Xanthobacter dioxanivorans: one gene and its partners. The protein of the gene in region 3 interacts with the protein of the main gene of each other region in a pairwise test. Links are inferred from orthologs where the notes say so. Each region holds a gene or a part of one and is shown on either strand. Other genes may lie near its edges.

What was found.
Region 1: the proteins of EZH22_RS19055 (region 3) and EZH22_RS19945 interact in binary tests that used the Escherichia coli proteins (3 or more experiments, as listed by UniProt). The link is inferred for Xanthobacter dioxanivorans from one-to-one orthologs.
Region 2: the proteins of EZH22_RS19055 (region 3) and EZH22_RS08720 interact in binary tests that used the Escherichia coli proteins (3 or more experiments, as listed by UniProt). The link is inferred for Xanthobacter dioxanivorans from one-to-one orthologs.

What each region holds. Positions count from the first base shown.
Region 1 is NZ_CP063362.1:4,280,871-4,284,435, forward strand. Bases 1-2,731 are described here. They hold EZH22_RS19945 (P-II family nitrogen regulator), read right to left. Parts: upstream 1,670-2,731; coding sequence 1,331-1,669; downstream 1-1,330. Other genes in these bases: glnA (type I glutamate--ammonia ligase), read right to left, coding at 1-1,281. In the rest of the region: EZH22_RS19955 (EamA family transporter), read right to left, coding at 3,389-3,565. UniProt on the Escherichia coli protein: P-II indirectly controls the transcription of the glutamine synthetase gene (glnA). P-II prevents NR-II-catalyzed conversion of NR-I to NR-I-phosphate, the transcriptional activator of GlnA. When P-II is uridylylated to P-II-UMP, these events are reversed.
Region 2 is NZ_CP063362.1:1,839,753-1,850,198, forward strand. Bases 3,580-6,425 are described here. They hold EZH22_RS08720 (P-II family nitrogen regulator), read right to left. Parts: upstream 5,249-6,425; coding sequence 4,910-5,248; downstream 3,580-4,909. Other genes in these bases: EZH22_RS08715 (ammonium transporter), read right to left, coding at 3,580-4,880; EZH22_RS08725 (hypothetical protein), read left to right, coding at 5,235-5,486; tesB (acyl-CoA thioesterase II), read right to left, coding at 5,562-6,425. Outside these bases: ileS (isoleucine--tRNA ligase), read right to left, coding at 1-2,978; more of EZH22_RS08715, read right to left, coding at 3,384-3,579; more of tesB, read right to left, coding at 6,426-6,434; EZH22_RS08735 (ubiquinone biosynthesis hydroxylase), read left to right, coding at 6,662-7,954; EZH22_RS08740 (Trm112 family protein), read right to left, coding at 8,039-8,251; EZH22_RS08745 (DMT family transporter), read left to right, coding at 8,526-9,431; EZH22_RS08750 (aspartate-semialdehyde dehydrogenase), read right to left, coding at 9,498-10,446. UniProt on the Escherichia coli protein: Involved in the regulation of nitrogen metabolism. Regulates the activity of its targets by protein-protein interaction in response to the nitrogen status of the cell.
Region 3 is NZ_CP063362.1:4,081,703-4,092,154, reverse strand. Bases 213-3,064 are described here. They hold EZH22_RS19055 (two-component system sensor histidine kinase NtrB), read right to left. Parts: upstream 2,274-3,064; coding sequence 1,152-2,273; downstream 213-1,151. Other genes in these bases: dusB (tRNA dihydrouridine synthase DusB), read right to left, coding at 2,306-3,064; ntrC (nitrogen regulation protein NR(I)), read right to left, coding at 213-1,144. In the rest of the region: more of ntrC, read right to left, coding at 1-212; more of dusB, read right to left, coding at 3,065-3,343; EZH22_RS19045 (bifunctional 2-C-methyl-D-erythritol 4-phosphate cytidylyltransferase/2-C-methyl-D-erythritol 2,4-cyclodiphosphate synthase), read left to right, coding at 3,495-4,694; Holliday junction resolvase RuvX, read left to right, coding at 5,239-5,757; EZH22_RS19030 (AEC family transporter), read left to right, coding at 5,940-6,878; EZH22_RS19025 (hypothetical protein), read right to left, coding at 6,970-7,398; EZH22_RS19020 (aspartate carbamoyltransferase catalytic subunit), read left to right, coding at 7,670-8,617; EZH22_RS19015 (dihydroorotase), read left to right, coding at 8,610-9,926; glycerol-3-phosphate 1-O-acyltransferase PlsY, read left to right, coding at 9,966-10,452.

The DNA of each region.
Region 1 (3,565 bases), 190 kb from region 3 along the record:
GTCGTGGTCCGCCTCGAGGGAGGCGAGGGCCTCGCGCAGCGAGCCGCACACGGTGGGGATCTGCTTCAGCTCGGCCGGCGGCAGGTCGTACAGGTCCTTGTCCATGGCGGAGCCGGGGTCGATCCGGTTCAGGATGCCGTCCATGCCGGCCATGAACAGGGCCGCGAAGGCGAGGTAGGGGTTCGCGCCCGGATCGGGGAAGCGGACCTCGACGCGCTTGGCCTTCGGATTGTTGGTGTACGGAATGCGGCAGGAGGCCGAGCGGTTGCGCGCCGAATAGGCGAGCAACACCGGGGCCTCATAGCCCGGGACCAGGCGCTTGTAGGAGTTGGTCAGCGGGTTGGTGAAGGCGTTCAGCGACTTGGCATGCTTGATGATGCCGCCGATGTACCACAGGCAGTATTCGCTGAGGTCCGCATACTTGTCACCGGCGAACAGGGGCTTGCCTTCCTTCCAGATGGACTGGTGGACATGCATGCCCGAGCCGTTGTCGCCGAACACCGGCTTCGGCATGAAGGTCGCCGTCTTGCCGTAGATGTTGGCCACCTGGTGGATGCAGTACTTGTAGACCTGAAGGTGGTCGGCCATGGTCACCAGCGGGCCGAACTTGAGGCCGAGCTCGTGCTGGGCGGAAGCCACCTCGTGGTGGTGCTTCTCGACCTTGGCGCCCATCTTCGCCATGGCGGCGAGCATCTCCGAGCGCATGTCCTGCGCCGAGTCGATGGGGGGCACGGGGAAGTAGCCGCCCTTGGTCTTCACCCGGTGGCCGAGGTTGCCGCCCTCATACTCGGTGTCGCCATTGGTCGGCAGCTCGATGGAGTCGAGCTTGAAGCCGGTGTTGTACGGGTCCGCCTTGAAGCGGACGTCGTCGAAGATGAAGAACTCGGCCTCGGGACCGAAATACACGGCGTCGCCGATGCCGGTGGACTTGGCGTAGGCCTCGGCCTTCTTCGCGATGGAGCGCGGGTCGCGGCCGTAGGGCTGGCCGGTGGTCGGCTCCAGCACGTCGCAGACGATCGAGAGGGTGGTCTCGGAGAAGAAGGGATCGATGCAGGTCGTCGCCGGATCCGGCATCAGCAGCATGTCGGACTCGTTGATCGCCTTCCAGCCGGCGATGGACGACCCGTCGAAGGCGGTCCCCTCGGTCAGGAACTCGTCATCGACCATGCTGATGTCAAAGGTAACATGCTGCCACTTGCCGCGCGGATCGGTGAAGCGCAGATCGACGTACTTCACGTCCTCGGCCTTGATGGTGTCGAGGACGTCCTTGGCCGTCTTGATTGTCATGGGTTGTACCTTTCTGCTGGCCTGCAGGTTTTTATTGGACGCGTCAGATCGCGTCGAGGCCGGATTCGCCGGTGCGGATGCGGATCGCCTCCTCGATTGAGGATACGAAGATCTTTCCGTCGCCGATACGCCCGGTCTGGGCGGCCCGGCGAATGGCTTCGACGGCCCTGTCTACCATATCGTCGGAGAGGACCACCTCAATCTTCACCTTGGGCAGGAAGTCCACCACATATTCCGCGCCGCGGTAGAGCTCGGTATGGCCCTTCTGCCGGCCGAAGCCCTTCGCCTCGGTGACGGTAATGCCTTGCAGACCCACGTCCTGGAGGGCTTCCTTCACCTCGTCGAGCTTGAAGGGCTTAATGATTGCCTCGATCTTCTTCATCCGCTCCATCTCCCGGGCCGGGCCACCGCCGCATGGTCAAGCCGGCACCATTAAAGCAGGATATGTGCCATGAACCGGCCCATGTGCCCATGCCGGGCGCCGCCGAGGAGCAGCGCTGCTTATGATTATGAAATAGGCTGAGTGACAATATTTTAGGCGAGTGCGCACGGGGCGACGTGCACTTTGTGGGCATCAACTGAACATATTGGGGGCAGGGGGTCTGTTCGTGCACGCACTTCTCGATCCACAGGAAATGGCCCGGGCCGACCGCTACGCCGTCGAGATGGGCATTCCATCCTTTACGCTGATGGAGCGCGCCGGTACCGCCGTCGCCGATGCGGTGGCGCGCTTTCCACTCTCCACGCGCGTGGTGGTGCTCTGCGGGCCGGGGAACAATGGCGGCGACGGCTTCGTCGCGGCGCGCGTGCTGACCCAGCGCGGCTTCAGGGTGCGCGTGGCGCTGCTGGGCACGGTGGCGCAGCTCGCCGGCGATGCCCGGCGCGCCGCGGAGCGCTGGCGCGGCCCGGTGGAGGAGCCGGCGGTCCTCGACCTCACCGATGCGGGCGTCATTGTGGATGCCCTCTACGGCGCCGGCCTGACGCGCGATCTCGACGGCGCGGCGAAGGCGCTGGTGCAGCGCATGGCGACCTCGGGGCGGCCGGTTGTCGCGGTGGACCTCCCGTCGGGGCTCGACGGGGCGACGGGCAAGGTGCGGGGAGCCGCGGCGCCGGCGAAGGAGACGGTCACCTTCTTCCGCCGCAAGCCCGGCCACCTGCTGGAACCCGGGCGCAGCCTGTGCGGCCGGGTGCGGGTCGCCGATATCGGCATTCCCGACGAGGCTCTGGCGGTCATCCGCCCGGCGACCTTCGTGAACATGCCGGATCTGTGGCGGGATGCCTTTCCGCTGCCGGCGGCCATGGGCCACAAATATGACCGTGGCCATGCGGTGGTGGTGAGCGGCGGCCCGTGGACCTGCGGCGCCGCCCGGCTCGCCGCCCGCGGGGCGCTGCGCGCCGGGGCGGGGCTGGTCACGGTCGCCTGCCCGCCCGATGCGCTGGCGCTGCATGCCGCCTCCTATGCGGCGCTGATGCCGCGCCCCGTCGAGGATGCGCCAGCCCTGGCCGGCCTTCTGTCCGATCGCAGGCTCGGCACGGTGGTGCTCGGCCCCGGCCTCGGCTCCGGCGCGGCGACGCGGGAGAAGATCGAGATCGCCGCCCCGGCCGCCGGCTGGTGCTCGATGCCGACGCCCTCACCAGCTATGCCGGCGTGCCCTGGGCGCTCGCCGCCATCGCCGCGCGCACCGACGGTTTGATCGTCACGCCCCATGAGGGCGAGTTCGCCCGCATGTTCCGTGGCGATCCGCAGGTGCTGGAAGCTCCGTCCAAGCTCGCGCGCACGCGCGCGGCCGCCGTCCGGCTCGGCGCGGTGGTGGTGCTCAAGGGGCCGGACACGGTGGTGGCCGCCCCAGACGGACGGGCCGCCATCGCCGAGAATGCGCCGGCCTGGCTCGCCACCGCCGGTGCCGGCGACGTGCTGGCGGGGATCGCCACCGGCCTGCTGGCGCAGGGCATGCCCACCTTCGACGCCGCCTGCGCGGCGGTGTGGTTGCACGGGCAGGCGGCGCGCAGCGCCGGGCCCGGCCTCGTGGCCGACGACCTGCCGGAGGCGCTGCGCGCGGTCTATGCCGAGCTGTACGATAGGCTCGGCGCCTGATGTGGATCAGCCCACCGCCACCAGCACCGCCCCGGCCGCGATGAGGGCAACGCCGAGCGCCGCCGCCGCCGACAGGCGCTCGCCCAGGAAGACGACGCCGAAAATCGCCACCAGCACCACGCTGAGCTTGTCCACCGGCGCCACGCGGGCGGCGTCGCCTGCCTTCAGGGCGCGGAAGTAGCA
Region 2 (10,446 bases), 2.2 Mb from region 3 along the record:
TGGAATTCCCGCAGCGCCGCCGCGTCGCGCGGCGTCACGTCGGGGAATTCGGGATCGGTGCCCACCTCGGGGGAGATCTTCCACGAGCGGGCGCACTTCCTGCCCTCGGCGCGGACGGACACCACCGCCACCCCCGGCACGTCGGGGAGGCGGAACGCGTCCTGCGGTCCCTCGCCGCGCACCAGGGTCGCGGCGCTGGTGATGGCGATCTCGGCGAGGTCGAGCCCGTCGAGGGCATCGGCGAGGGCGGCGTCGGTGACGTACACCTCGGGCGCCGCCTCCAGCGACGAGCCCATGCGCTTGGCCGCGCGCTCCACCTCCAGCGCGCCCAGCACCACGCGGCGGATCAGGCGCACCTTGCGCCACTGCTCGGCGAGGGCATCGTCGCGCCACGCGGCCGGCGTGTCGGGGAAGGGGAGGAGATGCACGGAGCCTTCCTCGTCCCCGGTGCGGGCAATCCAGGCCTCCTCGCAGGTGAAGGGCAGGATCGGCGCGAGCCAGGTGACGAGGCGGGCGAACACCTCGTCGAGCACGGTCAGGCAGGCCCGCCGGGTGAGCGAGGAGATGGGGTCGCAGTAGAGCGCGTCCTTCCGCACGTCGAAATAGAAGGCCGACAGCTCGGTGGTCATGAAGGACGACAGCGCCGCGTGCACCTTCTTGTAGTCGAAGGCGCGGTAGGCGGCGCGGATCTCAGCGTCCAGCTCCACCAGGCGGTGCAGGATGAAGCGCTCCAGCGCCGGCATCTGGGCGAAGGCGACCTTTTCCTGAGGCCGGTAATGGTGCAGCGAGCCGAGCAGCCAGCGGACGGTGTTGCGCAGCTTGCGGTAGGTGTCGGCCGTGGTCTTCAGGATTTCCGGGCCGATGCGCAGGTCGTCCGCATAGTCGGAGGCGCACACCCACAGGCGCAGGATGTCGGCGCCGGACTGCTTGATCACCTCCTGCGGCGCGGTGACGTTGCCCAGCGACTTGGACATCTTGCGCCCGTCCTCGTCGAGCACGAAGCCGTGGGTCAGGACCACGTCGTAGGGCGGGCGGCCGCGGGTGCCGCAGCTCTCCAGCAGGGAGGAATGGAACCAGCCGCGGTGCTGGTCCGAGCCTTCCAGATACATCACCTTGTCATTGCCCTCGGGCGGGCGCAGCGCCTTGAGGTCCGGGCGCACCTCCAGGGTGAAGGCGTGGGTGGAGCCACTGTCGAACCACACGTCCAGCACGTCGTCCACCTTGGCCCAGCCCTCGCCGGCACGGCTGCCGAGGAAGCGTTCGCGGGCGCCCTCCTTGAACCAGGCGTCGGCGCCTTCCGCCGCGAAGGCGTCGGCGATGCGGGCGTTGACCTCGGCATCCTTGAGGATCTCCACCGAGCCGTCGCCGACGTCCTTCACGAACACGGTGATGGGCACGCCCCAGGCGCGCTGGCGCGAGACCACCCAGTCGGGCCGGTTCTCGATCATGCCATTGATGCGGTTCTCGCCGGCGGCGGGCACCCACTCCACGGTCTTGATGCCGGCCAGCGCGCGGGCGCGCAGGGTGTCGGGGGCATTGCCGGGCAGCGCCGCCGGGCGCGTCGCCGCCTTGCCGTCCGCCGCGCGGATGTCCTGGTCCATGGCGATGAACCATTGCGGCGTGTTGCGGAAGATGACCGGCTTCTTGGAGCGCCAGGAGTGCGGGTACTGGTGCTTCACCCGGCCGCGGGCGAGCAGGTTGCCGGCCGCGATCAGGGCGTCGATGACGGCGGTGTTGGCATCGCCCTTCTCGCCCTTCTCGGTGATGACGCGCTTGCCCGCGAAGCCGGGCGCCTGGGACGTGTAGAACGAGTCCGCGTCCACCGTGTAGGGGATGGCGGGGTTGATGCCGCGCTCTTCCAGCCAGCGGCGATGCTGGGTCCAGATCTCGAAATCCTCGCGGCCGTGGCCCGGCGCGGTGTGGACGAAGCCGGTGCCGGCATCGTCGGTGACGTGGTCGCCGTCGAGGAGGGGGACCTTGAAGTCGTAGCCGAGGGCGGCGAGGGGGTGGGCGGTGACGAGGGCGCCGAGCACGTCCGCCGGGACGTCGCTGCGGCGCTCGAAGGCGGTCACGCGGGCCTGCTTGAACACGTCCTCGGCCAGCTTGTCGGCGAGGATCAGTTTGTCGCCGGCCTTGGCCCAATTGTCGGCGGGGGCGTCGGTCACCTCGTAGAGGCCGTAGGAGATCTTGGAGGCGAAGGAGATGGCGCGGTTGCCCGGCAGCGTCCAGGGCGTGGTGGTCCAGATGACGACGGAGGCGCCCCTCAGGTTGCCTTCGGAGGTCACCGGAAACTTCACCCAAACCGTGTCACTCGTAAAATCCTGGTACTCCACCTCGGCCTCGGCCAAGGCGGTCTTCTCCACCACGGACCACATGACCGGCTTCGAGCCACGGTACAAAAGCCCGTTCTCGGCGAACTTCATGATCTCGCGGGCGATCTGGGCTTCCGCCATGAAGGCCATGGTGGTGTAGGGGTGGTCCCAGTCGCCCTCCACGCCGAGGCGCTTGAACTCCTCGCGCTGGACGGCGAGCCAGTGCTCGGCATAGGCGCGGCATTCCTGGCGGAAGGCCACCATGGCGGCGGCGTCGGAGAAATCGGGCTTCTGCTTGCCCTTCTTGCGGTAGTTCTCCTCCTCGATCTTCCACTCGATGGGCAGGCCGTGGCAGTCCCAGCCGGGCACGTAGTTCGAGTCGTAGCCGAGCATCTGCTGGGAGCGCGTCACCACGTCCTTGAGGATCTTGTTGAGCGCATGGCCGATATGGATGTTGCCGTTGGCATAAGGCGGGCCGTCGTGCAGCACGAAGCGGGCGCGGCCGCGTCCGGCCTCGCGCAGGCGGCCGTAGAGATCGGTGCGCGCCCAGCGGGCCAGCAGTTCCGGCTCCTTCTGGGGCAGGCCGCCGCGCATGGGGAACGCCGTCTCGGGCAAAAACAGGGTCTTGGAATAGTCCGGGGCGCCGGACGGGGGCTTTTCGGTCATGGAACGCTCGGGGGATGAGGTCGGATCAGGCGGACGAACCCGGCGTCCCCCGCGCGCTCAGCCGCGCCGGCGGGGGGCCGGGCCGATAATTCGCGCCGCAAGGGGCGCTGCGTGGCGGGGCGCAAGCCCGCCGGAATGGGACGATCCGCACATGGATCCGGCTTCTAGCAGGCGGCCCCGGCCGCGAAAAGCCCACAGATCCGCGCAGCGCCCGGCCCCCGGCCCGTCCGCGCAAAAAGCCCCGCGCCGGCGCGCCCGCCGCCGGGCGCGCCAAAAAGGCCTCCGGCACTGCAAGGCGCCAGCCACCGGGCGCGCAAAAAAAGACCCCGGCACCGAGGTGCCGGGGCTTTCTTGGTTCCCCTCTTTTTTAAATCGCCGGGGCGGCAGCGCCGCCCCGGTAAAGGCTCACGAGTGGTAGGCGCGTTCGCCGTGCTCGTTGATGTCGAGGCCCTCGCGCTCCACGTCGGTCGTGGGACGCAGGCCCACCACCACCGAGATCACGAACAGGATCACCGCGGTGCCGATGCCGGACCAGGCCACGGTGATGAGCACGCCCTTGACCTGCGCGATCAGCTGGGTGGCCATGTCGTAGTCGGCGACCTTGCCGATGGTGTAGTCGAAGATGCCTGTGCCGCCGAGGGCCGGGTTCACCAGGATGCCGGTGGCGATGGCGCCGACGATGCCGCCGATGCCGTGCACGCCGAACACGTCGAGCGCGTCGTCATAGCCGAACGCGTTCTTCACGGCGGTGCAGAAGATGAAGCAGATCGGGGAGACGACCAGCCCCAGCACCAGCGAGCCCATGATGCCGGAGAAGCCCGACGGCGGCGTGACGGCCACGAGGCCGGCGACGATGCCCGAGGCCAGGCCCAGCATGGAGGGCTTGCCCTTCACCAGCCACTCCACGAACATCCAGGAGATGGCCGCGGCGCAGGTGGCGATGAACGTGTTCATCATGGCGAGGCCGGTCACCGCGTTCGACTCGAGGTTCGAGCCGGCGTTGAAGCCGAACCAGCCGACCCACAGCAGGGAGGCGCCGACCATGGTGAGGGTGAGCGAGTGGGGCGAGAGCGCCTCCTTGCCGTAGCCGAGCCGCTTGCCCACCATCAGGCAGGCCACCAGGCCGGCGATGCCGGCATTGATGTGCACCACGGTGCCGCCCGCGAAGTCGATGGCTCCGAGGGAGAAGATGTAGCCGGCATCGGCGAGGACGGCGTCGAGGGCGGTCTGCGCGGCGGTCTTGGCGGCGCCGTCAGCGGCGGCGGCAACCGCCTTGGCGGCCGCGTCGATGGCGTCAGGGCCGGCCCAGTACCAGACCATGTGGGCCACCGGGAAGTACACGAAGGTCACCCACAGCGGCACGAACAGGACCACGGCGGTGAACTTGGTGCGCTCCGCGAAGGCGCCGAAGATCAGGGCGGGGGTGATCATGGCGAAGGTCATCTGGAACGCGATGTAGACGAGTTCCGGAATTGCCACGCCAACCGAGAAGGTGGCCGCCAGGGAGTCGGTGGTCACGCCCGAGAGGAACGCCTTGGAGAAGCCGCCGATGAAGGGCGAGCCGCCGGTGAAGGCGAGGGAGTAGCCGTACAGCACCCAGATGAGGCCGACGATGCACACGCAGTAGCCGACCTGCATCAGCACCGAGAGCATGTTCTTGGCGCGTACCAGGCCGCCGTAGAACAGGAACAGGCCCGGCACCGACATCATCAGCACGAGCAGCGAGGACGTGAGCATCCAGGCCACGTCGCCCTTGTTCACGGTGGGCGCGGCCGCGGCCGCGGCGGCCGTGGTGCCGGCGTCGGCGGCGGGCGCGGCGGTCTGTGCCAAGGCTGGCAAGGCGAACGCCGTCGCCAGAAGAAGCGCGGGAATCCCCACGCGGGACCACGTCTTGGACGTCATGGAAGAAAGCTCCGTCGAATGAGGAAGGCTCAAAGCGCGTCGGCGTCGGTCTCGCCGGTGCGGATGCGCACGGCGTGGTCGATCGGGAAAACGAAGATCTTGCCGTCGCCGATCTGCCCGGTCTTCGCGGAAGCGGTGATCGCCTCCACCACCTTCGCGACCTGATCGGCGGCCACGGCCACCTCGATCTTGAGCTTCGGCAGGAAGCTCACGGCATATTCGGCACCGCGGTAGATCTCGGTGTGGCCCTTCTGCCGCCCGTATCCCTTCACCTCGGTCACGGTCAGACCGTGCACACCGATACCGGTGAGGGCGTCGCGCACCTCCTCCAGCTTGAATGGCTTGATGATGGCCATGACGATCTTCATGGATCGGTCCCTGTCCCCTGATGCCGCCGCCCCGGAACGGGTACGCGCGGTGTTTTTTCGCGGCGGCTTCGCCGAGCGGGCCGGGGAGATCCGCGCCGCGGCTGGCAAGCCTGCGGCATTGGAATCAATTACCGTGCCAAGAGATCAGGAGGTGGGAGTCCCGTGCATATTTTTACGCCACGGCGCGCGCGGGCCGGGCTTTGCCGCCCGATCGCCGCTTTTGCTGCCTAATTTTTAGCTTCTAAGCCTATTTATAACTCAGGTCTGTGCATGGCGGGGGTTGGGGATGGTGCGGAAGTAGGGATGCCCGCGATTATCGGGGCGTTACCGGTCGCATCAGCCCCTCCTGCGCCGCCGAGGCGACCAGAAGTCCGTCGCGGGTGAACAGCTCCCCGCGGCAGAAACCCCGCCCTGCGAACGCCGCGGGGCTCTCCTGCACGTAGAGCAGCCACTCGTCGGCGCGAAAGCGGCGGTGAAACCACAGCGCATGATCGAGGCTGGCCACCTGCAGGTCGGGGTCGAACACCGATTTCCCGTGCGGCAGCAACGCCGCCTGGAGCAGGGAAAGGTCTGAAGCATAGGCAAGGACCGCCTGATGCGTAGGCAGATCGTCCGGCAAGGGATCTCTGGCGCGCACCCACATGCTCGGCCGCGTCCCCGGGGCGCCGAGATACGCGGGGTCGAGGGTGGTGGGCTTCACCTCCAGCGGGCGCAGGGACATCCAGTCGGCCCGCGCGGCGCGCGGAAAGCGGGCGAGGAGGCGCTCGCGCCAGACTTCGTCGGAGGGCAGATCCTCCGGCAGGGGCACCTCGGGCATGGTGCCCTGGTGAAACAGGCCGCTCTCCTCGATCTGGAACGACACCGCCATGGTGAAGATGGCCTGGCCGTGCTGGATGGCGACCACCCGCCGGGTGGTGAAGGAGCGCCCGTCGCGGATGCGGTCCACGTCGTAGATGATGGGCACCCGCGGATCCCCGCCGAGCAGGAAGTAGCCGTGAAGCGAGTGGGCGATGCGATCCGCCTCCACCGTCCGCCGCGCCGCCACCAGCGCCTGGGCCACCACCTGCCCGCCGAACACGCGGCCGCCGTCCGGGGACGCGGTGCGACCGCGGAACAGGTTGATCTCCAGGGTTTCAAGGTCGAGGATGTCCAGAAGCGTACCCACGTTGGACGGTGATCCGGTCATGCGGCTCGGCTCGTTGGGCGCCGTCGCGCGGGGCGATCGGGCGAAAGGGATGGACAGCGAGGACGCCATGCCGGCGCCGTCCGCGTCAACCCCGAAAACGTCAGCCGCTTGCCGTATAGGGTGACGCGGGACCGCACCGCCTGGTGCGGAAAAGAGCACAGGCCGCGCCGGCCGGCGCCACACGACCACGGTGCCCGCGGCACCGGAGAAGTCCAAGGAGCAGAACAATGGCCTCCCTGAATGCGCCCCACCCGGAATTCGCACCGGGCGCCGCCGCCACGGCGGCGGCCGCGCGGGCGGATGTCGCCATCGTCGGCGGCGGCCTCGCCGGGCTCAGCCTCGCCCTCGCCCTGCGCCAGGGCCTCGGGCCGGACGCGGACATCGTGCTGTTCGATCCGGCCCTGGCGAAGCCGACCATCGAAGACGGGCGGGCCTCGGCCATCGCCGCCGGGGCGCGGCGGCTGCTGACCACCCTGGGCGCCTGGGAGCGGATCAGCCGGGAGGCGGAGCCGATCCGGTCCATGGTGGTCACCGACAGCCGCACCAAGGACGTGGCGCGGCCCACCTTCCTCACCTTCGACGGCGGACTGGAGGACGGTGCCCTGGAGCCGGGCGAGGCCTTCGCCTACATGGTGCCCAACGCCGCCCTGCAGCATGCCCTCGTCGATTGCGCGCGGGCGGCGGGCATCGACCTGCGCGCCGAGGCGGTGGATGCGTTTGCCGCCGACCGCAGCGGCGTGAGCCTTTCGAGCGCCTCGGGCGCGCCGCTGCGCGCGCAGCTCCTCGTCGCCTGCGACGGGGCCCGCTCGCGCATCCGCGCCATGGCCGGCATCGCCAACGTCTCGTGGGGCTACGGCCAGAGCGGCATCACCTTCACGGTGGAGCACGAGCGTCCGCACGAGGGCCGCGCCGAGGAGCACTTCCTGCCCGCCGGCCCCTTCGCCACCCTGCCTTTGCCCGGCAACCGCAGCTCCATCGTCTGGACCGAGCGCACGGCGGATGCCGAGCGGCTGGTGGCGCTGCCCCCGGTCCTGTTCCAGGAGGAGCTGGAGCAGCGCTTCGGCCACCGGCTGGGCTGGGTGAAGCCGGTGTCGAAGCCGCGCCCCTATCCCCTCGGCTTCGCCATGGCCCGCACCTTCATCGGCGAGCGCCTCGCCCTGGTGGGCGACGCGGCCCACCTGATCCACCCCATCGCCGGGCAGGGCCTCAACATGGGCCTGCGCGACGTGGCGGCGCTGGCCGAGGCGGTGACCGACGCGGCGCGGGTCGGGCTCGATTTCGCCGCCCCCTCGGTGCTGGAGCGCTACCAGCGCTGGCGGCGGTTCGACACCCTGGCCATGGGCGTGGCGACGGACGGGCTCAACCGCCTGTTTTCCAACCACTCCGACGCGCTCCGGGCGGTGCGCGACGTGGGGCTCGGCCTGGTGGACCGCCTGCCGCGCCTCAAGGGCCTGTTCATCCGCGACGCGGCGGGCCTCACCGGCGCGGTGCCCAAGCTGCTCCGCGGCGAGGCGCTCTAGGGCCGATCGACCTTCAGTGTCCGCGTTTTTCTTCGGCCGCGGTCGTGCCCGGGCTCGTCCCGGCCACCCGCGCGCCGCGGCGCCTCAGCGCGCGAGCTCGCTTTCATCGAGCTTGCGGGCCTCGTCGGCGAGCATGATCGGGATGCCGTCGCGGATGGGATAGGCGAGGCGGGCGGCGCGGGAGATCAGCTCCTGGTGCTCGCGGTCGTACTCCAGGGGCCCCTTGGTCAGCGGGCAGACCAGGATTTCGAGCAGCTTCGGGTCCACCTGGTGGCCGGGACGCTGGGATTGGATCATGGCGTGTCACCTTCGTCGCGCCGGAGATCGGCGTGGCCCGGGTCGGCGTCGCCCGCCGGGCCCTCGGGGGCGCACCATAGCCGCCGGCGCCGTCCCGTCCACGGCCTTTTCGCCGGAGGGAACGATCCATCAAGATCCTTTGCCTATTTATCAGCCGATTTCATTGTTCCGCAGGTTGCCGATTGCCTACAGCTGCACCCGGCCGGATCCGGCCCCATGCCGCGCCGCCCCCGGCGCGGCCGGATTCTCGGGCCGAACCTCCCGAAAGGCTTCCATGGACCGCCGCGCTTCCCTCGGGCTCGTCCTCGGCTTCGTCGGCGTCCTCATGTTCGGCGCCACTCTGCCGGTGACGCGCTTCGCCCTTGCCGACCTCGACCCCTGGGCCATCACCTTCGGCCGTGCCGCGGTGGCCGGCGTCGCCGCCCTGGCCCTGGTGCTGGCGTCGGGCCGGCCGTGGCCGTTCGCCGCGCGCGGCACGTTCAGGGACCTCGCCATCGGCAGCTCCTGCCTGGTGATCGTCTTCCCGCTTCTTATCGGCCTGGCGATGCAGACGGTGCCCGCCGCCCATGGCGGCGTCGTGGTCGGCCTGCTGCCCTTGCTCACGGCCCTTGCCGCGGTGCTGTTCGCCGGCGAGCGTCCCGGCGCGCCCCTGTTCGTGGCCAGTGCCACCGGGGCGGCCCTCGTCGCCGCCTTCGCCCTGCGCAATGGCGGCGACGGCGGCGTGCGCGCGGGCGACATGATGCTGTTCGCCGGTGTCGTCGCCGCCGCGGTGGGCTACGGGGTCAGCGGACGGCTGCTGCGGCAGATGGCCGGCTGGGAGGTCATCGCCTTCATGCTGATCCTCGCTCTGCCGGTGACGCTGCCGGTCGCCCTTGCCACCTATCCGTGGGGGAAGGCGGTATCGACCGCGGCCCTCGTGTCGGTGCTCTATCTCGGGCTGTTCAGCCAGTTCATCGGCTTCTTCTTCTGGAATGCGGGCATGGCCATGGGCGGCGTCGCCCGGGTCGGGCAGATGCAGCTGCTGCAGACCTTCGTGACCGTGGGCCTCGCCTGGCCCATCAATGGCGAGACGCCCGACGCCGAGACCCTGTTCTTCGCCCTGGGGGTGGTGCTGGTGGTGGCCGTCGCCCAGCGGGTGAGCGCCCGCAAGAGCCGGGGCACGGCCGTGCCGCCGGGTTGAGGCGCAAACGAAAACGGCCCTCGCGGGAGGGCCGTTTCCAGGCTGTCAGGGTGCGTGCGGGCCGGCTCAGGCGGCCTTGCTGCGGGCGGTGATGAGCTTGCGGTTCACCAGCACCTCGGCGATCTGCACCGCGTTCAGCGCCGCGCCCTTGCGCAGGTTGTCGGAGACGCACCAGAAGTTGATGGCGTTCTCCACCGTCGGGTCGTCGCGCAGGCGCGAGATGTAGGTGGCGTCCTCGCCGGCGGCCTCATGCGGCGTGGCGTAGCCGCCCGGCTCGCGGGTATCGATGACGAGGATGCCCGGCGCCTCGCGCAGGATCTTGCGCGCGTCCTCGGCCGAGAGCTCCCGTTCGAACTCCACGTTCACCGCCTCCGAATGGGAGATGAACACCGGCACGCGCACGCAGGTGGCCGTGAGCTTGATCTTCGGGTCGAGGATCTTCTTGGTCTCGACCACCATCTTCCACTCTTCCTTGGTCGAGCCGTCGTCGAGGAAGACGTCGATTTGGGGAATGAGGTTGAAGGCGATGCGCTTGGGAAACTTCTTCGGCTCCACCGGATCGGACACGAAGATGGCCCGGGTCTGGGAGAACAGCTCGTCCATGCCCTCCTTGCCGGCACCGGAGACGGACTGGTAGGTGGAGACCACCACGCGCTTGATCGTCGCCGCGTCGTGCAGCGGCTTCAACGCCACCACCAGCTGCGCGGTGGAGCAGTTGGGGTTGGCGATGATGTTCTTCTTGGTGAAGCCGACGATGGCGTCCGCATTCACCTCGGGCACGATCAGCGGCACGTCGGGATCCATCCGCCACTGGGACGAATTGTCGATCACCACGCAGCCGGCGGCGCCGATCTTCGGCGACCACTCCTTCGACACGGCTCCGCCCGCCGACATCAGGCAGATGTCGGTGTCGGAGAAGTCGTAGGTGTCGAGCGCCTTCACCTTCAGGGTTTTGTCGCCGTACGAGACTTCCACGCCCTGCGACTTGCGCGAGGCGAGCGCCACCACCTCGTCG
Region 3 (10,452 bases):
CCTCGATGATCGCCGGGGTGATCACCTCCTGCGGATAGAGGGCCGCGAGGCGCCGCACGAGGTTTTCGAGTTCGCGCACGTTGCCGGGCCAGCGGTAGCGCTTCAGCCGGTCTAACGCCGCCGAGTCGATCTGCTTGGCCGGCAGGCCCTCCCGCTCGGCCTGAAGGAAGAAGTGGCGCACCAGGTCCGGCACGTCTTCCGAGCGCTCGCGCAGGGGCGGCAGGCGCAGGGGCACCACGTTCAGGCGGAAGAACAGGTCCTCGCGGAACAGGCCCTGCTGGATCAGGGTGCGCAGGTCCTTGTTGGTGGCCGCAATGATGCGCACGTCGGTCTTGATGGGGGTGCGCCCGCCCACCGTCGTGTACTCGCCCTGCTGGAGCACGCGCAGGAGGCGGGTCTGCGCCTCCATGGGCATGTCGCCGATCTCGTCGAGGAAGAGCGTGCCGCCCTCCGCCTGCTCGAACCGGCCGGGATTGCGGGTGGTGGCGCCGGTGAACGAGCCCTTCTCGTGGCCGAACAGCTCCGATTCGATCAGGTCGCGCGGGATCGCCGCCATGTTGATGGCGACGAACGGCCCGGTGCGGCGCTTGCCGTAGTCGTGCAGCGCGCGGGCCACCAGCTCCTTGCCGGTGCCGCTCTCGCCCGCGATCATCACGGTGAGGTCGGTCTGCATGAGGCGGGCGAGGAGACGGTAGATCTCCTGCATGGCGGGCGAGCGGCCCACCAGCGGGATGTTGTCCTGCTCCTCGGGGGCGTGATGGCCGCTGTCCCCCTTCTTCGGCTCGGCCAGCGCCCGGCCGACGATGGAGATCAGCTCCTTCAGGTCGAAGGGCTTGGGCAGGTATTCATAGGCCCCGCGCTCGGAGGCGCGGATGGCGGTCATGAAGGTGTTCTGCGCGCTCATGACGATGACCGGCAGGTCCGGCCGCGCCTTCTTGATGCGCGGCAGGAGATCGAAGGCGTTCTCGTCGGGCATCACCACGTCGGTGATGACGAGGTCGCCGTCGCCCTGGCTCACCCAGCGCCAGAGCGTGGCGGCGTTGCCGCAGGACCGCACCTCGTAGCCGGCGCGCGAGAGCGCCTGGTTGAGCACGGTACGGATCGCGGCGTCGTCGTCGGCGACCAGGATGCTTCCGGTAGGCATCGACACCTCAGTTATCCTCTTGGGGGGCGCTCTTGCCGCGATACATGGGCAGGAGCACGCGGAAGGTTGTACGGCGGGGCTGGCTGTCGCATTCGACGATACCGCCGTGGTCGCCGATGATCTTCGCCACCAAAGCAAGACCGAGGCCACTTCCGGTGGGCTTGGTGGTCACGAACGGGTCGAACAGGTGGGGCAGAAGATCGTCCGGCACCCCCTTGCCGTTGTCGCGCACGCAGAATTCGAGCGGCAGGCTCACCCGCGTGGAGGCACCCGGCACCGTCAGGCGCACGCCCGGGCGAAACGCCGTGGTGAGCTGGATTTCCCCGTCCTGGTCGCTTTCGATGGCCTCGGCGGCGTTCTTCACCAGGTTCAGGAACACCTGGATCAGCTGGTCGCGGTTGGCGAGCACTGGCGGCAGCGAGGGGTCGTACTCCTCGACGAAGCGGATGTGCCGGGCAAAGCCCGAGGAGGCGAGCGTGCGCACGTGCTCCAGCACCGCGTGGATGTTCACCGGCTCACGCTCCACCGGCCGCTCGTCGGAGAACACTTCCATGCGGTCGACGAGCTTCACGATGCGGTCGGCCTCCTCGCAGATGAGGCGGGTGAGGGCGCGGTCCTCGTCGTCGGCGGACTGTTCGAGCAGCTGGGCCGCGCCGCGGATGCCGGAGAGCGGGTTCTTGATCTCGTGCGCCAGCATGGAGGCCAGCGCGCTCACCGAGCGGGCGGCGCCGCGATGGGTCAGCTGGCGGTCCATCTTGTCGGCGATGGTGCGCTCCTGAAGCATCACCACCACCTGGTCGGGATGCTCCGACACCGGCGCCACGTGGATGTCCACGACGCGCTCCCCGCCGTTGCGCGGCGTGCCGAGATCGACCCGATATTCGTTCACCGGCGCCCCTCGCGCCCGCACCTGCTCGATGAGGCCCAGCAACGGCGTGCCGAACGGCACGAAATCGCTCAGCGGGCGGCGCCGCAGCAGCGGCGCGCTCACCTCGAAGAAGGCTTCCGCGGCCACGTTCGCCTCCGCCACATGGCCGTTGCCGGCGATGGTGAAGACGGGATGGGGAACGGCGTCCAGGATGGCGCGCGTCATGCCGTGCTCCGGCTCACTCTTGCGCTTGTGATCCATCTTTCCCGTATCTTGCTTTCTGGCTTCGGCCTTCATGCCGCCGCCCTCCACATGAGTTCGTCATAGGCGGCGCAGATCCCGGCGCGCACGCCGCCGGGGTCGTCGAGCACGAGGAGGCGCTTGCGCCAGCGCGCCACGAACGCCCCGTGCGCCTCCCCCTCCCCGCCGGCCGCCGCATCGAGGGCCCAGCCCACGTGCTTGCGCGCCTGGCGCACGCCGAGGGCCGTGCCGTAAAGCGAAAGCCAGCCGTCATAAAGTTCCAGCAGCACGTCGCGCTGCTCGTCGAGGGGCGGATCCTCCGCCCCGCATTGCCCGGCCAGCGCCTGCGCCACCCGCCCCGGAAACCAGGGACGGCCCTGCGCGCCGCGTCCGATCATCACGCCGTCGGCGCCCGAGGCGGCGAGAATGGCCGCCCCGTCGGCGGCGGCGACGACATCGCCATTGGCCACGACGGGGATCGCGACCGCCGCCTTGACCGTGCGGATGGAGGGCCAATCCGCCCGGCCGGTATAGAAGTGGCAACGGGTTCGGCCATGCACCGTCACCATGGCGAGGCCGCTCTCCTGCGCCATGCGGGCCAGAGCGACGGCGGTGGGCTGGCTTTCATCCCAGCCGAGCCGCGTCTTCACCGTGACCGGCACCGAAACCGCCGCGCGCACCGCCTCGAAGATGGCCCAGGCCAACGGCAGGTCCCGCAACAGCGCGGCGCCGGCGGCGCCGGTGGTGACGCGCTTGGCCGGGCAGCCCATGTTGATGTCGATGAGGCCGGCTCCCGCCGCCTCGGCCATCCGCGCAGCCTCTCCCATCAGGCGCGGATCGTTGCCGGCGATCTGCACCGCATGAAACGGGACCCCTTCTCCCTGGGCACGCAGCGTCATCTCGGGGTGGCCCTCCAGAAGCGCCTCGCTCGCGACCATTTCTGATATGACGAGGCCCGCGCCGTAGCGGACAGCCATCCGCCTTACCGGCGCATCGGTGATTCCCGCCATGGGGGCGAGGATGACCGCATTGGGCAGGGCAACGGCGCCGACCCGCAACGCCGGAATGGAAAATGGGACAGTCTCTTGCACAGAAATTAGGCCAGCCGTGTTCTGCCTACATCTTAGACAATTGCACGAGCCACGCAAGGGCAGTCTGCGTGGAAGTGCGGCGCAACACGAAGACGTCACCCGCCGCCTTCCGACGCCCACACGCAACTGAAGCCTGTGCATGGGGCCGCCCATGACCGGCGAGGCCCCGCAAAATTGCGTCGCGATCGTCGTCGCGGCCGGTCGCGGCACCCGCGCCGGGGGCGCATTGCCCAAACAATATCAGCTGCTCGCAGGTGAGCCGGTGCTGCGCCGCACTTTGCAGCTTTTTGCGTCGCACCCCGACGTGACGGCTGTGCTTCCGGTCATCCATAGCGCCGATTCCGGCCTATTTGCGGAGACTGCGCGCGGTCTGCCCAAGATACTGGCACCCGTGTTCGGAGGCGCCACCCGCCAGGCGTCCGTCAGGGCGGGCCTTGCGGCGCTGACGGCGCATGGCGCGCCTGATGCCGTGCTCGTCCACGACGCAGCCCGTCCGCATGCCTCGCCCGCGCTCGTGGCCCGGGCGGTCGCCGCTGTGCGCATTGCGCCGGCGGCCATTCCGGTGCTGCCGGTCACCGACACGGTGAAGAGCCTGGATGCCGCCGGGCAGGTGACAGGCACCCTCGACCGCAGCATCCTGCGCACGGTCCAGACCCCGCAGGCCTTCCGTTTCGCCCCCCTCATGGCCGCCCATGTTGCAGCGGCGGCCGCCGGGGTCGAGGCGCTGACGGACGATGCGGCGGTGATGGAATGGGCGGGCCACCCCGTGGCCACCTTCGAGGGCGAGACGACCAACGTGAAGCTGACCACACCCGAGGACATGGAGCGTGCCGCCCGTGCCCCCTTCCAGGACCTCGCCGACGTGCGCACCGGCACCGGTTTCGACGTGCATGCCTTCGGCGCCGGGGACCACGTGATGCTGGGCGGCGTCGCCGTGCCGCACGCGTTCGGCCTCGTCGGCCATTCCGATGCGGACGTGGGGCTGCACGCTCTCACCGATGCGCTGCTCGGCGCCCTGTGCGACGGGGACATCGGCGCCCATTTCCCGCCCTCCGACCCGCAATGGAAGGGGGCCTCGTCCGACCGCTTCCTTGCCCATGCGGTGGAGAAGGTGGCGGCACGGGGCGGGCGGATCGCCCATCTGGACCTGACCCTCATCTGCGAGGCGCCGAAGGTGGGGCCGCACCGCGAGGCCATCCGCGCCGAGATCGCGCGAATCACCGGCGTGCCGGCCTCGCGCATCTCGGTGAAGGCGACCACCACCGAGAAGCTCGGCTTCACCGGCCGGCGCGAGGGCATCGCGGCGATGGCCAGCGCCACCATCCGCCTGCCATGGGAGGAGGACGCGTGATCGACGCGGAGACCTACGCACGCGCCGTCGGCGTGCTCGACGCCTTCCGCGCCCGCGGCTGGACGCTGGCAACGGCGGAATCCTGCACCGGCGGCCTCGTCGCCGGCGCTCTCACCGCCGTGCCCGGCTCTTCCGACGTGGTGGACCGGGGCTTCGTGACCTATTCCAACGCCGCCAAGATGGCCATGCTCGGCGTACCCGAGGCAACGCTCGCCGCCCATGGCGCGGTCAGCGAGGAGACCGCCCGCGCCATGGCCGGGGGGCACGCGCCGCCGCCGGGGTGGATGTGGCGGTGTCCATCACCGGCGTCGCCGGGCCCGGCGGCGGGTCGGTGGCGAAGCCGGTGGGCTTGGTGCACTTCGCCTGCGCCCGGCGCGACGGCAGCGTGGAACACCGGGAAAGGCGCTTCGGCGGCCTCAGCCGCGACGAGATCCGCCATCGCTCGGTCCTGGAGGCCCTGGACCTGCTCGCCCGCGCCGCAGTCTGAGCCCCACGCGGGGAGGCCCGCCATGGCCCGCCCCGCCCCGCGTGCTAGCCATGGGCGATGACGGATGCCGCCTCCCCCGCCCCCATCGGCCCGCTCGCCGAGATCGCCGCGCGGCTTCCGCTCCGCGGCTCCCTCATCGGGCTCGATCTCGGCACCAAGACCATCGGGGTAGCGACCTGCGATCCCGACCGCCGCATCGCCACCACCGTGGAAACGGTCAAGCGCAGCAAGTTCACCGCCGATGCCGAGCGCCTCATCGCCCTCGCCGACGAGCGGCGCGCCGTGGGCTTCGTGCTGGGCCTGCCCCTCAACATGGACGGCTCGGAAGGCCCCCGCGCCCAGGCGAGCCGGGCCTTTGCCCGCAATTTCGCCCGCCTCGCCGGCCGGCCCATCGCCTTCTGGGACGAGCGGCTCTCCACCGCCGCCGTCGAGCGCGGCCTCATCGCCGCCGACATGAGCCGCGCCCGCCGCGCCGCCGTGGTGGACCAGCACGCCGCCCTCTTCATCCTGGAAGGCGCGCTCGACTTCCTCGCCGGCCGCGCCGCGAACACAGCCGGAACCGAGGCGGAGGACTGATTCGGTCCCCTCCCGTGCCCGGCCTGTTCTCCCGGCCCGTCGCCGGCATCCCAAATTGAGACGCCGGCTTTCCTTAATATTCCACGCGCTCTAAAGGGATGTTGCCGTGTGCGACGCAAAGCGCCGGCCGGGAGGATAAATTGCCTGCCGCCGAACGGCGGGGGTTGTATCTGCGTGCGTCCATGTCCGTGATCTTCACCGCGCTTGCGCCGGTCTTCCTCATCATCGCCCTCGGCGCCACGCTGCGGCGGATCCTGCTTACGGATCCCGCGCACTGGGCGGCGCTGGAGAAGCTCACCTATTTCGTGCTGTTCCCGTCCCTGCTCATCGTCTCGGCGGTGAAGGCGGACCTCAGCCAGGTGAACGTGCTTGCCGTGGGCGGAGCCCTCATCGGCAGCGTGGTGATCCTTTCCGGCCTCATCCTCCTCGTCCACCGCCCGCTGATCGCGGCGCTGGCGGCGGACGGGCCGGGCTTCACCTCCCTGTTCCAGGGCGCGGTGCGGTGGAACACCTATATCGTTCTGGCGGTGGCGGGCGGCCTGTTCCACGCCGAGGGCATCACCATCGCCGCGCTTGCGCTGGTGGCCATGATCCCGGTGGTGAACATCATCGCCGTGCTGGTGCTGGCGAGCTTCGCGGGCCGCCATCCGCCGACATTCGGCTATGTGATCGGCCAGTTGGGCCGCAACCCCTACATCTGGTCCTGCGCCCTGGGCGCGGCGCTCAACGCCACTCATTTTCCGGTGCCCGCCGTGATCGTCGAGTTCGGCGACATCCTCGGCCGCGCCTCCCTCGCCCTCGGGCTGCTGGTGGTGGGTGGCGGGCTGGTGTTGGACCGGCTGACCAAGCCTCGTCCCATCGTGTTCGCCAGCCTGGCGCTGAAGCTGCTGGTGAAGCCGGCCATCGCCCTGGTCCTGTCGCTGCTCCTCGGCCTCACCGGCACCGAGCTGGTGGTGGTGGCGATCACGGCGGCGGTGCCCTCGGCACCCAACGGCTATGTCCTTGCCCGGCAGATGGGCGGGGATGCGCCGCTGCTGGCGGAGATCCTCACGCTCCAGATCATCGCGGCGGCCATCACCCTGCCGGTCGTGGTGGCGGTCGCCAAAATGCTGGCCGGGTAGGAGGCGATCGCCAAAGGTCCGGCTGGACGGAAGGGCCAACGAAAAGGGCGGCCCGAAGGCCGCCCGTTCGTATCCGCGCTCGCCGGCCGCCTCAGCAGGGCGACCAGTAGCCTCCGCCGTAGGGCCCGGTCTGCACCCAGCAGCTGCGGGGGCGCGGCGCGGGCTGCACATAGACCACCGGCGGGGGTTCCGGCTCGTAATAGACAACGGGCGGCGGTGGCGGCGCGCTGCCGGCGGCGCCGGCAATGGCGGCGGCGCCGAGGATGCCGAGCCCGATCGCCGCGCCCACGGCCGCGCCGTTGTTGCGCCCGCAATTCCAGCAGCCACCGCCGTACCAGCGGCCGCGATACCAGTAGCCCACCTCGGTGGGCGCGGCGGCGTGCGCCGGGGCAAGCGCGGTGGCGCCCGATCCGATGGCCGCGGCCGAAGCCGGCGCCGCCACGCCCGATGCGGCGGCAGCCGCCAGCGTCAGCGCCAGAACCTGCGCCCGCAGGGGCTTCGCCCGGAGGAGAGAAGTCATTTCAGCAACTCCCAAAACGTCGCGGGCCCAGGGCCCTTGAAGACGGTGACCGGACGGCAATTGGCTTCCGGTCCGGCATGAGCTTCGTAGAGACTGAGTGCCAAAGTGTGGCGCAGGGCCGGCGGTTCCGGGGAAGAATGTTCACGAATGATGAACGACTTCTGAACGCCGGCGCGGCGGGGGCGGCGGGGCGATGCCCGCACAAAGCCGGGCACGGGAAAGCAGCTTCCCTTGCCCCTCGCCCCGCCTGCCGCTATGCCTGCCGCCTGCCATGCATGCTGCACCCGCCTTCACCCTCTCCGGCCGAGACCTCCTCGGCATCGAAGGCCTCTCCGCCGGTGAAATCCTGGGGCTGCTCGACCTCGCCGAGGAGTTCGTCGAACTCAACCGGCAGATCGAGAAGAAGCGCACCACCCTGCGCGGACGCACCCAGATCAACCTGTTCTTCGAGGCCTCCACCCGCACCCAGTCCTCCTTCGAGATCGCCGGAAAGCGCCTCGGGGCGGACGTGATGAACATGTCCGTCGCCTCCTCCTCGGTGAAGAAGGGGGAAACGCTGATCGACACCGCCATCACGCTCAACGCCATGCACCCGGACATCCTGGTGGTGCGCCACCACGCCTCCGGCGCGGTGGCGCTGCTGGCGCGCAAGGTCGACTGCTGCGTGGTGAACGCCGGCGACGGCGCCCACGAGCATCCCACCCAGGCTTTGCTGGACGCCCTCACCATCCGCCGCAACAAGGGGCGCATCCAGGGCCTCACGGTGGCCATCTGCGGCGACGTGCTGCATTCGCGCGTCGCCCGCTCCAACATCCTGCTGCTCAACGCCCTGGGCGCGAAGGTGCGGGTGGTTGCCCCCTCCACCCTCCTGCCCGCCGGCGTCGAAAGCCTCGGCGTCGAGGTGTTCCGCACCATGGAGGCGGGGCTCGAGGGGGCCGACATCGTGATGATGCTGCGCCTGCAGCGCGAGCGGATGGCCGGCTCCTTCATTCCCTCGGTGAAGGAGTACTTCCACTATTTCGGCCTCGACGAGGCCAAGCTGCGACTTGCCGCCCCCGACGCGCTGGTGATGCATCCCGGCCCGATGAATCGCGGCGTGGAGATCGATTCGAGCGTGGCGGACGGCGCGCAATCCCTGATCCGCGAGCAGGTGGAGATGGGCGTCGCGGTGCGCATGGCCGTGCTCGATACCCTCGCCCGGAAGCTTCCCAATGCGTGACGGCCGCCTTCCCCACCAGAACCCGCGCCCGTTGCTTTTGGCCAATGCGCGGGTGATCGACCCGTCCCGCGGCTCAGACTTCCACGGCGACGTCTACCTCGCCGACGGCGTGATCAAGGATGCCGGCTTCGGCATCGCCGCCGCCGGCGTTCCCGAGGGCGCAGAGGTGGTGGACTGCAAGGGCGCCGTGGTGGCGCCCGGCCTCGTCGACATGCGCGCCTTCGTCGGCGAGCCCGGCGCCGAGCACCGTGAGACGCTGGCTTCCGCCAGCCATGCGGCGGCGGCGGGCGGCGTCACCACCATCATCTGTCAGCCGACCACCGACCCGGTGGTGGACGACCCGGCCATCGTCGACTTCATCCTGCGCCGCGCGCGGGACACGGCGGTGGTGCGCGTGCACCCCATGGCGGCCATCACCAAGGGCCTGAAGGGCGAGGAGATGACCGAGATCGGCCTGTTGCAGGCCGCCGGCGCCGTCGCCTTCACCGATGGCTACCGCTCCGTCGCGAGCGCGCAGGTGCTGCGCCGGGCGCTGACCTATGCCCGCGATTTCGACGCCCTCCTGGTGCACCACACCGAGGACGCGACCATGTCGCAGGGGGCCATGAACGAGGGCGCCTTCGCCGCGCGCCTCGGCCTTTCCGGCAATCCCAAGGCCGCCGAGACCATCGTTCTGGAACGCGACGTTCGGCTCGTGGCGAGCGCGCGCGGACGCTACCACGCGGCGGCGCTGACTTGCTCCGAATCGCTGGAGGTACTGGCGCGGGCCAAGGCGGCGGGCCTGCCGGTAACGGCCTCCGCCACCATCAACCACCTGTCCTTCAACGAGCTCGATATCGGTGCCTACCGCACCTATTTCCGGCTCGCCCCGCCGCTGCGGGCGGAGGAGGACCGTCAGGCCCTGATCCGGGCGGTGGCCTCCGGCGTCATCGACGTGGTGGTCTCCGACCATCTGCCGCAGGACGTGGAGGGCAAGCGCCTGCCCTTCTCCGAGGCCGAGCCCGGCGCCATCGGGCTCGAAACCCTGCTGTCCGCGGCGCTCCGGCTCGTCCATTCCGACCAGGTGGACCTCGTGAACCTGCTCGCCGCCCTCTCCACCCGGCCGGCGCAGATCCTCGGCCTCGATGCGGGAACGCTGCGCCCCGGCGCGCCGGCGGACGTGGTCGTGTTCGATCCCGGCCTGCCCTACGTGCTCGATCCGGCGCAGCTGAAGTCCCGTTGCCGCAACACCCCGTTCGACGAGGCACGGCTCGACGGCCGGGTGCTGCGGACCATCGTTGCCGGCCAAACCATCTACGAATACGTTTGATGCGCCCGCCCCGCTCGCGCTTCCGCCGCTGAGGTCGCAATGCCCGATGCCCCATCGTCCGTGCTCGTGCTGCTGCTGGCGCTGGCGTTCGGCTACCTGCTCGGCTCGATCCCGTTCGGCCTGCTGCTGACCCGGACGGCGGGCACGAAGGACATCCGCTCCATCGGCTCCGGCAACATCGGCGCCACCAACGTGCTGCGCACCGGCCGCAAGGACCTTGCCGCCGCGACGCTGCTGCTGGATGCGCTGAAGGGGACCCTCGCGGTGCTCGCGGCCGGGTATTTCTACGGGGAGAACGCCGCCTTCGCGGCGGGGCTCGGCGCCTTCCTCGGCCATATCGCTCCGGTGTGGCTTGGCTTTCGCGGCGGCAAGGGGGTGGCCACCTTCCTCGGCATCGCACTGGGCCTGTTCTGGCCGGCCGCCCTCGCCTTCGCCGTGGTGTGGCTGGCCGCCGCCTACTTCACCCGCTACTCGTCCCTGTCCGCGCTGATGGCCTCGGTGGCGACGGTGGTCGCCGCGAAGGTCT